2 regions of the Ureibacillus sp. FSL W8-0352 genome follow, and region 2 is predicted to be linked to the other one. Evidence: predicted binding sites of a transcription regulator. Region 2 holds the regulator's gene; the other holds the start of a gene.

Region 1 (5,324 bases), 640 kb from region 2:
CGCCGACAGTAGGGGCAATATTACCACAAATCGTTCCTGAAGAGCATTTAACAAAAGTGAACGGAATTAATGGCAGTATTCAAGCCCTAGTAATGCTGCTTTCACCAATGGTTAGTGCGGCTTTGCTTACTATTACAACGTTGGAAACACTATTTTTTATTGATGTCGTAACAGCTGCGATTGCGGTGGCAACTTTGCTATTCTTTTTACAAATTCCCCCGCATGAAAAAGCATTACAACAACAAATCAGCTATTTTGCTGACTTTAAACAGGGACTTGTTTATATTAAAAACAATGAATTCTTGAAAATTTTATTTATATATTTTGCGATATTTTTTGTTATGGCGGCCCCTGTTTCATTCTTAACACCGTTACAAGTAACTCGTACATTCGGAGAAGATGTATGGCGGCTTTCAGCGATCGAAATTGCATTTTCTATCGGTATGATGGCTGGGGGAGCAGTCATTGCTGTATGGGGAGGATTTAAAAACCGAACATATACGATGGCATTATCAAGTATAATATTCGGAGTTTGCACATTTTTATTAGGGATTGTGCCAAACTTCTGGTTTTATTGCTCCATTATGGCGTTGGCTGGAGTAGCGATGCCGTTATTTAATACACCTTCAACTGTACTTTTACAAGAAAAAGTTGAAGGAGACTATTTAGGGAGAATTTTTGGTGTACTGACAATGATTTCTACTTCCATGATGCCTTTAGGAATGCTAATTTTTGGTCCGATTAGCGATTTCATTAAAATTGAGTGGTTATTATTAGGAACAGGAGTAGCGATGTTCGTTCTTAGTTTTGTTTTAGTAGGAAACAAAGTATTAGTAGAGGCGGGAAAACCAAAGAATATGGAATCCAGCCAATAAAAAATGCGGCATGATTGCCGCACTTTTTTGGTCATTAATATACTAAACCGTATAATGCTTTAATGTGTGATAAGTAGCGTACATGGCTTGCTTCTTTCATAAGTGAAGCTGGTAAACCTTTTAGGTGAATATTGTTTTTACCAACAGTTGCTACACCGTCTTTACGTCCAAGGCTTGCAAGAGTACCAGAATTAACTGGGCTGAACTCTTTTAGTTTTTGGCCTTTAATTGTTGCGTAAATGTTGTAAGCTGCAGCTTCTCCCATTTGCCATGCATTTTGAGCAGTTGGTGCATATAATGGACGACCTCCATCTTCAGGAAGAGCAACGGAAGCATCTCCAACAACAAATACATCTTGATGTGATTTAGAACGTAAATACTCATCGATGATTGCTTTACCACGGTCGCATTCAAGACCAGATTCTTGAACGATTGGTAGAGCTGCAACTCCACCTGTCCAAACAAATGTGTTTGCTGTAATTGTGGAACCGTCTTTTAGTGAAATTACATTACCTTCTACACCTGTTACAGGAAGGCCAGTTAAGAATTCAACTCCACGAGCTTCTAAGCTTTTTGTTGCGCGTTCAATTAATTCATCAGGTAATACCGGTAAAATTTTTGGACCAGCTTCTATTAGTTTAATATTCAACTCGCTAGGGTCAACTGCGTATTTTGCACAAATATTTGGAGCGTTGTCTACAATTTCACCAACAAGTTCCACACCTGTTAAACCGCCGCCACCAATGACGATTGTTGCATCCGCAATATTTTTTGTTTTTGCATAGGAAGCAATTTTGCTTTCAATATGGTTGTAAATTCTTTTTGCATCATCTACAGATTTTAATACCATTGAGTTTTCTTCTAAACCAGGAATACCGAAGAAACCAGTTTGGCTACCAAGTGCTACAACTAAATAATCATAAGATAAGACAGAGCCGTTTGCTAAATATACTTCTTTATTTTTCACATTGAATGATTTTACTTCTTGTATAACCGTTTCAATGTCTTTACCTTTAAATAATTTCTTTAATGGGAATGAAATTGCTTGTTCAGAAATTGTTCCACCTGCAAGACGGTGTAATTCAGTAATTAATTGGTGATTAGGATATTTATTCACAACTGTGATTTTAGCTTCATCTTTATTTGCATATTTACGTAATGTTAGGGCAGTTAATAAACCACCGTAGCCTGCACCTAAGATGACGATTTCCTTTGACATATTATTCCTCCGTCCTTACTTTATTAAATAAACCCTTATTGATTTTTGCGTTCAGCTGAAACTTCTAAAAATGCATTAGCAAAGCGTAATAGTTTTTGAACTTCTGGGTCCTTCAACAATTTTAATACTCCGAATAAACCGATTGCTTCTTTAGATTCGTCTGCACGTTCTTTTGCTTCAATAGCTGTTTGTGCTAAGCTTTTTACAGTACTCACAACTGGTTCAGAAACTTCTTTAATTGCGTTAACTGTATCGCTCTTTAATACATCATCTGTTGCTACTTGTTGTGCAAAATCATAAGCCTTTGTAAGAAGTCCTACTACTTCGGCAAGCTTTGGAAGCTGTTCTACTAAATATGTTAAGGACTCTTGCACTTCAGGTTTTAATAATTGATCCAGTAAATCTTGTTTTTCTTTCAAAGCCGACTCTTGAACTTGATTCACTAATTCTTCTGCCATTACCCATTCTCCTTTACTTATCATTATGCCCATTATTAAAAACAGCATAGATACTTCACATACTATTAAAGAAAAAACTCTTCAATTATAACTATGTGAAATGTTTAACAATGTTAACTACAGTTTAAATATAATACAAATATTTCGTAAATCAAGTACTGTTTTTAATAGTGAGTGTTTTATTGGATGGTATGAATAAAAATAAAGATTGAAAGCGTTTTCCTTTTTTATAACTATTAATAACAAAAAAAGAAAACCCAATCATTTTTTGAATATTTCTTAAATTGTGACAAATATTTTACAAAAGTGTTGACTTTTTTTGAATTTGCCGTCAATTTGAATTATACGCTTTATCTATTATAATTTCTAATATTATTTTGCTATTTGTTATTAGAAATTGATAACGAAAAGTTAAAACAAAGATTTTTTACTCAACTTTCGCACACAGATATTGTCAGACATCTCTTGATGTAATTGGGTAAAGACGCAATCCATTCTTGTACTTTACTTTTAAATAATTCCATGTTCAAACAAACATTAGCTTCTGCTAATGTTTGGAAGATCGCTAATAATTGATTCAATGCACTCTCTAGATTCATATCTTTTACATCTTCACATAATAGAAAAAAGAGATTTCCAATCGTTTTAGGATCGTTGTTTTGTCTACGCTCCCACTCTAAGAGTATAAAGCGAGTAAACACAATCGTTGTATGACTAATCAACAGATCATACGAACGACCTTGAAATTCTTTTGCTAGGTTAAGCAATGATTTGGTACACTTGAAAAATGTTTCGATGTCCCAGCGCATCCCGTAAATACGCACAATTTCTTCATCTGAAAGTGTGGTATCTGTACTCAAAATGGCTAACCATTCACTCTTTTTATTGCGGTTACGCACGAATACAATCTTGACTTGTCGTCCTTTTGCAAGATGAACATGGATCGAACCGAGTAGGTCTTTCTTTTCCATGGTACGCTTTGCTTTTTTAAAGAGTTCATCCAGAGTATGGGCTTCACCATCTATGAAATAACGTTGTTTTAGCTGCTTGACCATACCAATGACAAATAAACCTTTATCCGTGATTTTTTCAATCAAAGGCTCATGCGTAAACCAAGTATCCATTAACACATAATCAGCTGTAATTCCTGCATTTAAGGCATGATCCAATAAAGCAGAGACAACGCTTGGCTTATCTTGTTGTGCTTCAAGACGACGCTTGTAGCCGGAAGTGCGTTTATCAATGGATTCATCGACCCCGTTAAGTTGATTTTCCTTTTTCGCTGAACTCAATAAAGCAAAGTCTACAGGTAGAAAAGAATATCCATCAGACCAACCAAGAGTAAGCAACTGAAACCCCTTATAGAATCGTTTCTCTGTATGATCAAATACTCGTGAAAGAAGTTCAACAGACTTGCTTCGGTTGCGTGAAAAGAGTGAATCATCAACAATAAACACCTTCACTCTGTTGTTTGATGTAAGCTTTTTTATACGTCCAGTAAGATCTTGACATAAGGAAAGTAAAAAAGTTCGCCAAGCATAAGTAGATGAATTTAGAAAACGGTAGATCGTATCTTTTTTAGGTAAGTCCACGGCTTTCTTACTTTGAAGTGCTTGAAACCAATTTTTATCGGAAAATAGATAAGCATGAATAACCAAATCCCTTAGTAATTCTCGCTTTTCTCAAATGTTTGCCTATATTTAATTCAGAAAATCTTCGTTCAAGTTCTTTTGGTAGTTGTGCAAAAGTATCTTTTTTCGTTATCATAATGGTGACACCTTCTTTGGTATTTGGTTTGTTCACCATAATTTTACCAAAAGATAGGTGTCTTTTTCTTTTAAAAAAATAAAATCAATAAAAAACAAGAGAAATAATGAAAGACGATATAAAACAGTCATATCAAGAGTTGCAATAAGATATTACTCTGCGAAAGTTGAGTTTTTTATTATTATGTTTACGAAAATAAAAATTATGTTGATGAAAATGGAAAAAATTCAGCTATGGTGCTGAATTTTTTTATTAAATACATATTCATAATTTGTCGCTTCCATTAATGCTTTTTCTTCAATTGGTATTCGAATCGATAACATAATGAAGTTTAACAAGGTAAATACAATGGCAGTAAAATAAGCTTGAAACATAATTGGCAATATAATAATTTCACAACAAACAACGAAATAATTTGGATGTTTAAGAAAAGCATATGGTCCCTTTTTAACAATTTGAGCTCCTGGCAACACAATAATTTTCGTATTCCAATACATACCTAATGAAGATAAGCACCATATTCTTAAAGATTGTACGAGTAGAAAAATAATAAATAAAGGTAGAAAAAGTGGGGATATTGTACGTTCAAATACAATGACTTCTACAATTAAACTGATGAAGAAACTTACATGTAACAATATCATGAAGGGATAATGTGAGGCCCCTACTTCATAAGCCCCAAGTTGCAACATTTGTCTCTCGTTTCGTTTTGCAATAAACAATTCAAAAATTCTTTGTAAAATGACGATTGTTGTTACAATCATAAAAATTAGCATATTAATCCCTCCATTGCAGCAATACTGCTTCTCCACTAAATCCAGGTCCAAGAGCTACTATTAATCCATATGATTCATCTTTCTCGATGGTTTTCATATATTCATCTAAAACGTATAGTACCGTCGGCGATGACATATTGCCGTTTTGTTGAAGAATTTTTCGAGAAATAGCTGTATGTTTGTCGCTTAAATTCAGTGCTTCTTCGTAAGCTAATAACACTTTTTTCCC
Region 2 (5,324 bases):
TATATAAATGAAAAGCTACCTGAATATTATTCAGGTAGCTTAAATTTTCAGGTTTTCCAATTCTTCTTGTAGTTCAAGCCATTGAGTTTCGAGCTCGCTGTGAGATTGCTTTAACGAATCCAGTTTATTTTGGAGCTCTAATGCCTTTTCGTAATCACTAAAAATCTCTGGTTCACAAAGCTTCAGTTCAATATTGTTAATTTCCTCTTCATAATTGGACATTTCTTTTTCAAGCTCTTCAATTTTTCTTCGAATTTGGCGCTCTCGTTTTTTGACTTCTTTGCTTACTGAAGATGGATGTTGGATTTTGATTTCTTCTTGTTTTGCTTCATGTTTTGTTTCATTCAGTTTAGCTAATTCCATTAATTCTTGTTTTTTCTCTACATAATAATCATAATCACCTAAATACTCAAACGTGCCTGTGGCGGATAGTTCAACGACTTTTGTAGCAATTTTATTCATGAAATAACGGTCATGGGAAACGAATAGTATCGTTCCGGGATAGTCCATCAACGCATTTTCTAAAACTTCTTTACTGTCTAAATCAAGATGGTTTGTTGGTTCATCTAATACAAGGAAATTTGCTTTTTGCAACATGAGTTTTGCTAAGGCAAGGCGTGCTTTTTCCCCACCGGATAATGTATTAACAAGTTTTAGTACATCATCGCCACTAAATAAAAATTGACCTAAAACGGAACGAATTTCTTTTTCATTCATTAACGGCCATTCATCCCAAAGTTCATTTAAAACGGTTTTATTACTATCGAGTTTTGCTTGTTCTTGATCGTAATAGCCAATTTTAACGTTCGTTCCATAACGAATGCTTCCAGACAGTGGAGATAAATCTTTGACAATGGTTTTTAATAGAGTGGATTTTCCGACTCCGTTCGGTCCTACTATCGCAACTCGATCTTGTCGGAAGATGCGCAAATAGATATTTTCAGAAATCGTTTGATTTTGCTCATATCCAATTGATAAATCATCGATTGATAGTACATCATTTCCGCTTTGTCTTTCGATATCAAATCCGAATTTTGCTGATTTTTCATCGCCTATGGGGGCATCCATCCATTGGATACGTTCCAACATTTTTCTTCGGCTTTTTGCAAGTTTTGCTGTAGAAGCACGTGCAATATTTTTTTGAATAAAGGCTTCAAGTTTCGCTTTTTCATCTTGCTGTTGCTCATACATTTTTAAATCGCGTTCATATTGTTTTGCTTTTTGGTCCAAATAATCGCTATAATTTCCTATATACTTTGTTACGCGAGTTCTTGATACTTCATAAACGATATTGACGATTTGATCGAGAAAATAACGATCGTGAGAAACGATTAAAATGGCACCTGTATAAGCTTTTAAATAATTTTCAAGCCAACTTAATGTTTCGATATCTAAATGGTTCGTAGGCTCGTCTAAAATCAGTAAATCCGGTTTACTTAGTAGCAATTTTGCAAGGGCAAGTCGTGTTCGTTGACCACCCGATAAGGAAGAAACAGGTTTATCATACATGTCGGGGAAGAATTTTATACCATGGAGTACGGAACGTGTATCTGCTTCATATTGATAGCCACCTGCTTCTTTAAAAGAATGTTGTAGTTGATCATATTCTGCCATAATACGAGAGTAATTCGTTGGACTCTCATACACGGATGGGTCAGCCATTTGTTGTTCTAATTCGCGAAGTCGCATTTCTTGTTTTTTTAACGGTTCAAATACTGTCATTATTTCTTCCCAAATTGTACGTTTGGATTCAAGACCAGCATGTTGTTCTATATACCCAATTGTTATATCTTTAGGAATAATGATTTCGCCAGAATCGTAAGACAATTGTCCAGCGATGATTTTTAATAACGTAGATTTACCCGCACCGTTGCGACCTACTAATGCGACACGGTCACGGTGTTGAACTTCTAATTTTACATCCTTTAATATTTCATCAGATAAGAATGATTTTGTTAATTGATTTACTTGAAGTATGATCATGTTTACACCTCTGTTCACTACTATTAGTGTAATAGAAGACAGGAATTCAAGCAATGTGAACGCTTTACTTATTTAGCTATGTTTAGTAATATAAAATCAATTTCGAGTTGAAGTTAACAGGGGGATTATTGTGAAAAGAGATATAAAAATTCCACAGGCGACAACAAAAAGACTTCCTCTTTATTATCGGTTTTTACAGAACTTTGCAAATGATGGAAAACAGAGAGTTTCATCTCAAGAATTAAGTGAGGCAATGAAGATTGACTCCGCTACAATTCGAAGAGATTTTTCTTATTTTGGCGCCTTAGGTAAAAAAGGATATGGATATGATGTTTTGTATTTGTTGGAATTTTTTAGACAAATTCTAGATCAAGATGAAGGCGCGAATGTCGCTCTTATTGGCGTGGGGAATTTAGGAAATGCCCTTTTGAAATATAATTTCCAAAAAAATCATAATACGAGAATCGTTGTTGCGTTCGATACAAAGGCGCCAATGGAAGGGCATGAAGTAAATGGAATCCCAGTTTATCATCCCGATCGATTAGAAGAAATGTATCAAAAATATAATGCAGAACTTGCAATATTAACTGTATCTTCACGCTCTGCCCAAGTCATTGCCGATCGCTTATCAGCAATCAACGCAAAAGGAATATTGAATTTTACTCCTGTTCGTTTAAATGTTCCGGAAACGATGAAAGTAATGAATATCGATTTAGCAGTTGAACTAGAGGCTTTAATTTATTTAATTCGCAATAGTGATTGATAAAAAGTTTTCACAATCTATTTCCGTTATGTAATGCAAAATATGTCGAATTGGGGTAAAATAAATACATAAACTGAGGAGGTGTCATCGATGGTTGTGCATTTAAGTGCAATTACACCAACTGCCCTTATTATTATCGGGATTGTTGCATTGATTATTTTCGGACCGAAAAAATTACCTGAATTTGGACGAGCAATGGGAACGACTTTGCGTGAGTTCAAAAAGGGTACGCAAGGTTTAATAGATGATAGCGATGTTACTGATAAAAAGAACATCATAGAGATAGATCAGCAACAAAAATCCATTGAGAAAGTTGAAACGAAAGAACAAGAACACAATAAGTAATAATAAGGATGTCTAAAAGAAAAATGGATCCAAAAGAACTTCCTATTATAGAACATATAGAGGAATTAAGAAAGCGCTTAATTATTTGTGCTGTTTTTTTCGTTATCGCATTAATAGCTGGATTCTATGTTGCAGAACCAATCATTAAATTCATTCAGCATGATAATGAAGAATTAGAGGCATTAACATTAAATGCATTCAAAGTAAGCGACCCGCTTACTGTATATTTAGAAGTATCCTTCTTTGTAGCATTAATTTTGACATCTCCGGTGATTTTGTACCAACTTTGGGCATTTATTACACCGGGCTTGTATGAATCTGAGAGGAAAGCAACATTAAAATATATACCGTATTCCTTTGTTTTGTTTTTAGTTGGATTATTGTTTTCTTACTTTATTCTTTTCCCAAACGTTATGAATTTCATGATGAACTTGTCGGAGCGGTTAGATATTCAGCAAACAATCGGCATTAACGAATATTTCTCTTTTTTATTTAAATTAGTGATTCCATTTGGCTTTTTATTTCAACTTCCAGTCATTACATTGTTTTTATCCCGTCTCGGGGTATTGAATCCAAACTTAATGTCAAAGTTTAGAAAGTATTCTTACTTTGTATTATTTGTTATTGCCGTATTAATTTCGCCACCTGACTTAATTTCATATATTCTAATGTCCATTCCGTTATTTGTTTTGTATGAAATTAGCATTGCTATTGCAAAAATCGGATATAAGAAATATTTAAAAGCGGAAGAACAGCGTATGCAAGAAGAAAAGGAAGCGGAACAAAGACAACAAGTGGAAGCTGCGTTAGCAGAACAAAGACGTCTAATTGAACAAATGAAGGAACAAAATTAAAGCCTATTTTCTATGAAATTCATGGAAAATAGGCTTTTTCTTTATTCATGCTTATAAAGCAGGCTATCTTAATGAAAAAATTGTTGAATTTTTTCAATGTTCAATTGTAAGTATGTAACAAAACCATTTAGCATCATGTGCGCGATAATTGGAGTGATTAAACGTTTTGTCTTATTATATAGGAAGGCAAAAATAAAACCAGTTATGGTATAAAGAATGATATGACTAAAATCTAAATGAATAATCGCAAAGACGATTGCACTTATGAAGGCAGCTAACCAAAAGTTATTTTGTGCTTGCATAATCGATCCAAATATTACGCGGCGAAACACAAGTTCTTCTAAAATTGGTCCAAAAATAACGGAAGCTAGAATCATGATTGGTGCGATTTTTGTAATGTTTATAATGGCTTCAGTATTTTCAGAGCCAAGCTCAATGCCTAATGCCGATTCAATTTGAATACCAATCACTTGACCTAAATAAATCATGAAAAAACCGATAATTCCCCAACCAATTGCTACCGACAATGGCATTTTTTCTCCTTTTAAACAATTCCAAAAGTTTTTATTTTTGGAGATCAAGATAAAAGAAATAATTAATGCTATTCCTGCGGTAATGGATGACCACCAGCCTGCTAATGCAATATACGCTGAACGCCCCTCTAAATCAATAAAGCCTAAAAAGAAACTTTTTAGCGGGGGAATCCATAGTAAAAAAGAAGAAAGTTGAAAACAGATATAAGTGATTAATACATAAAAAGCGGTCTTTTGAGTTTGAATATTTTGCGAATTAGCCAATCGTATATTTCCCTCTTTCTTATGCAAATTCATTAAAATGTAATCATAAAATTAATCTTTCCGATCCAAACTAAGGAATGGTGTTTTTACTAATCATATTCTATTGTAGAGGAAGATAGAAAGAAAAGAAATTTTTTATACTTCTCACTTGCAAAAAAAAGGATGATTCATTATTATATAATTGTTAGCACTCGGGTGATAAGAGTGCTAATAATGGAAGATAAAATACGAAATGTAGGAGGTTGTTTCACTTGCTAAGACCATTAGGAGATCGCGTGATTATCGAATTAGTTGAGGTAGAAGAAAAAACTGCTTCTGGACTTGTACTACCTGATTCAGCAAAAGAAAAGCCACAAGAAGGAAAAGTGGTTGCTGTAGGTTCTGGTCGTGTATTAGACAACGGCACTCGCGTTGAGCCTGAAGTAAAAGAAGGCGATGTGATTATCTTCTCTAAATATGCCGGAACAGAAGTGAAATATGAAGGTAAAGAATATTTAATTTTAAGAGAAAGCGATATTTTAGCTGTTTTATAATCATATAGAAAGCAAAATTGCGCCTCTTTCATTGTATGAAATGTCAGGC

What was found. The regulator Rex, encoded in region 2, represses fermentation and respiration genes when NADH is low (regulators of the CRP and FNR family bind a similar motif). The targets are predictions, from matches to a motif close to TTGTGAAATATTTCACAA.
Region 1: the regulator Rex is predicted to act here: its motif matches at 2,646-2,663, upstream of NST98_RS14225 (DUF1641 domain-containing protein).

What each region holds. Positions count from the first base shown of each region.
Region 1 covers NZ_JBBOQT010000001.1:2,817,148-2,822,471, forward strand. The annotation lists gene NST98_RS14215 (MFS transporter) at 1-875, shown strand, start outside; gene NST98_RS14220 (NAD(P)/FAD-dependent oxidoreductase) at 910-2,094, opposite strand; gene NST98_RS14225 (DUF1641 domain-containing protein) at 2,130-2,552, opposite strand; partial or broken gene NST98_RS14230 (IS4 family transposase) at 2,984-4,319, opposite strand; gene NST98_RS14235 (isoprenylcysteine carboxyl methyltransferase family protein) at 4,547-5,095, opposite strand; gene NST98_RS14240 (type III polyketide synthase) at 5,097-5,324, opposite strand, start outside.
Region 2 covers NZ_JBBOQT010000001.1:2,181,982-2,187,305, reverse strand. The annotation lists gene NST98_RS11065 (ABC-F family ATP-binding cassette domain-containing protein) at 40-1,983, opposite strand; gene NST98_RS11060 (redox-sensing transcriptional repressor Rex) at 2,114-2,746, shown strand; gene tatA (twin-arginine translocase TatA/TatE family subunit) at 2,837-3,091, shown strand; gene tatC (twin-arginine translocase subunit TatC) at 3,115-3,945, shown strand; gene NST98_RS11045 (CPBP family glutamic-type intramembrane protease) at 4,014-4,775, opposite strand; gene groES (co-chaperone GroES) at 4,994-5,275, shown strand.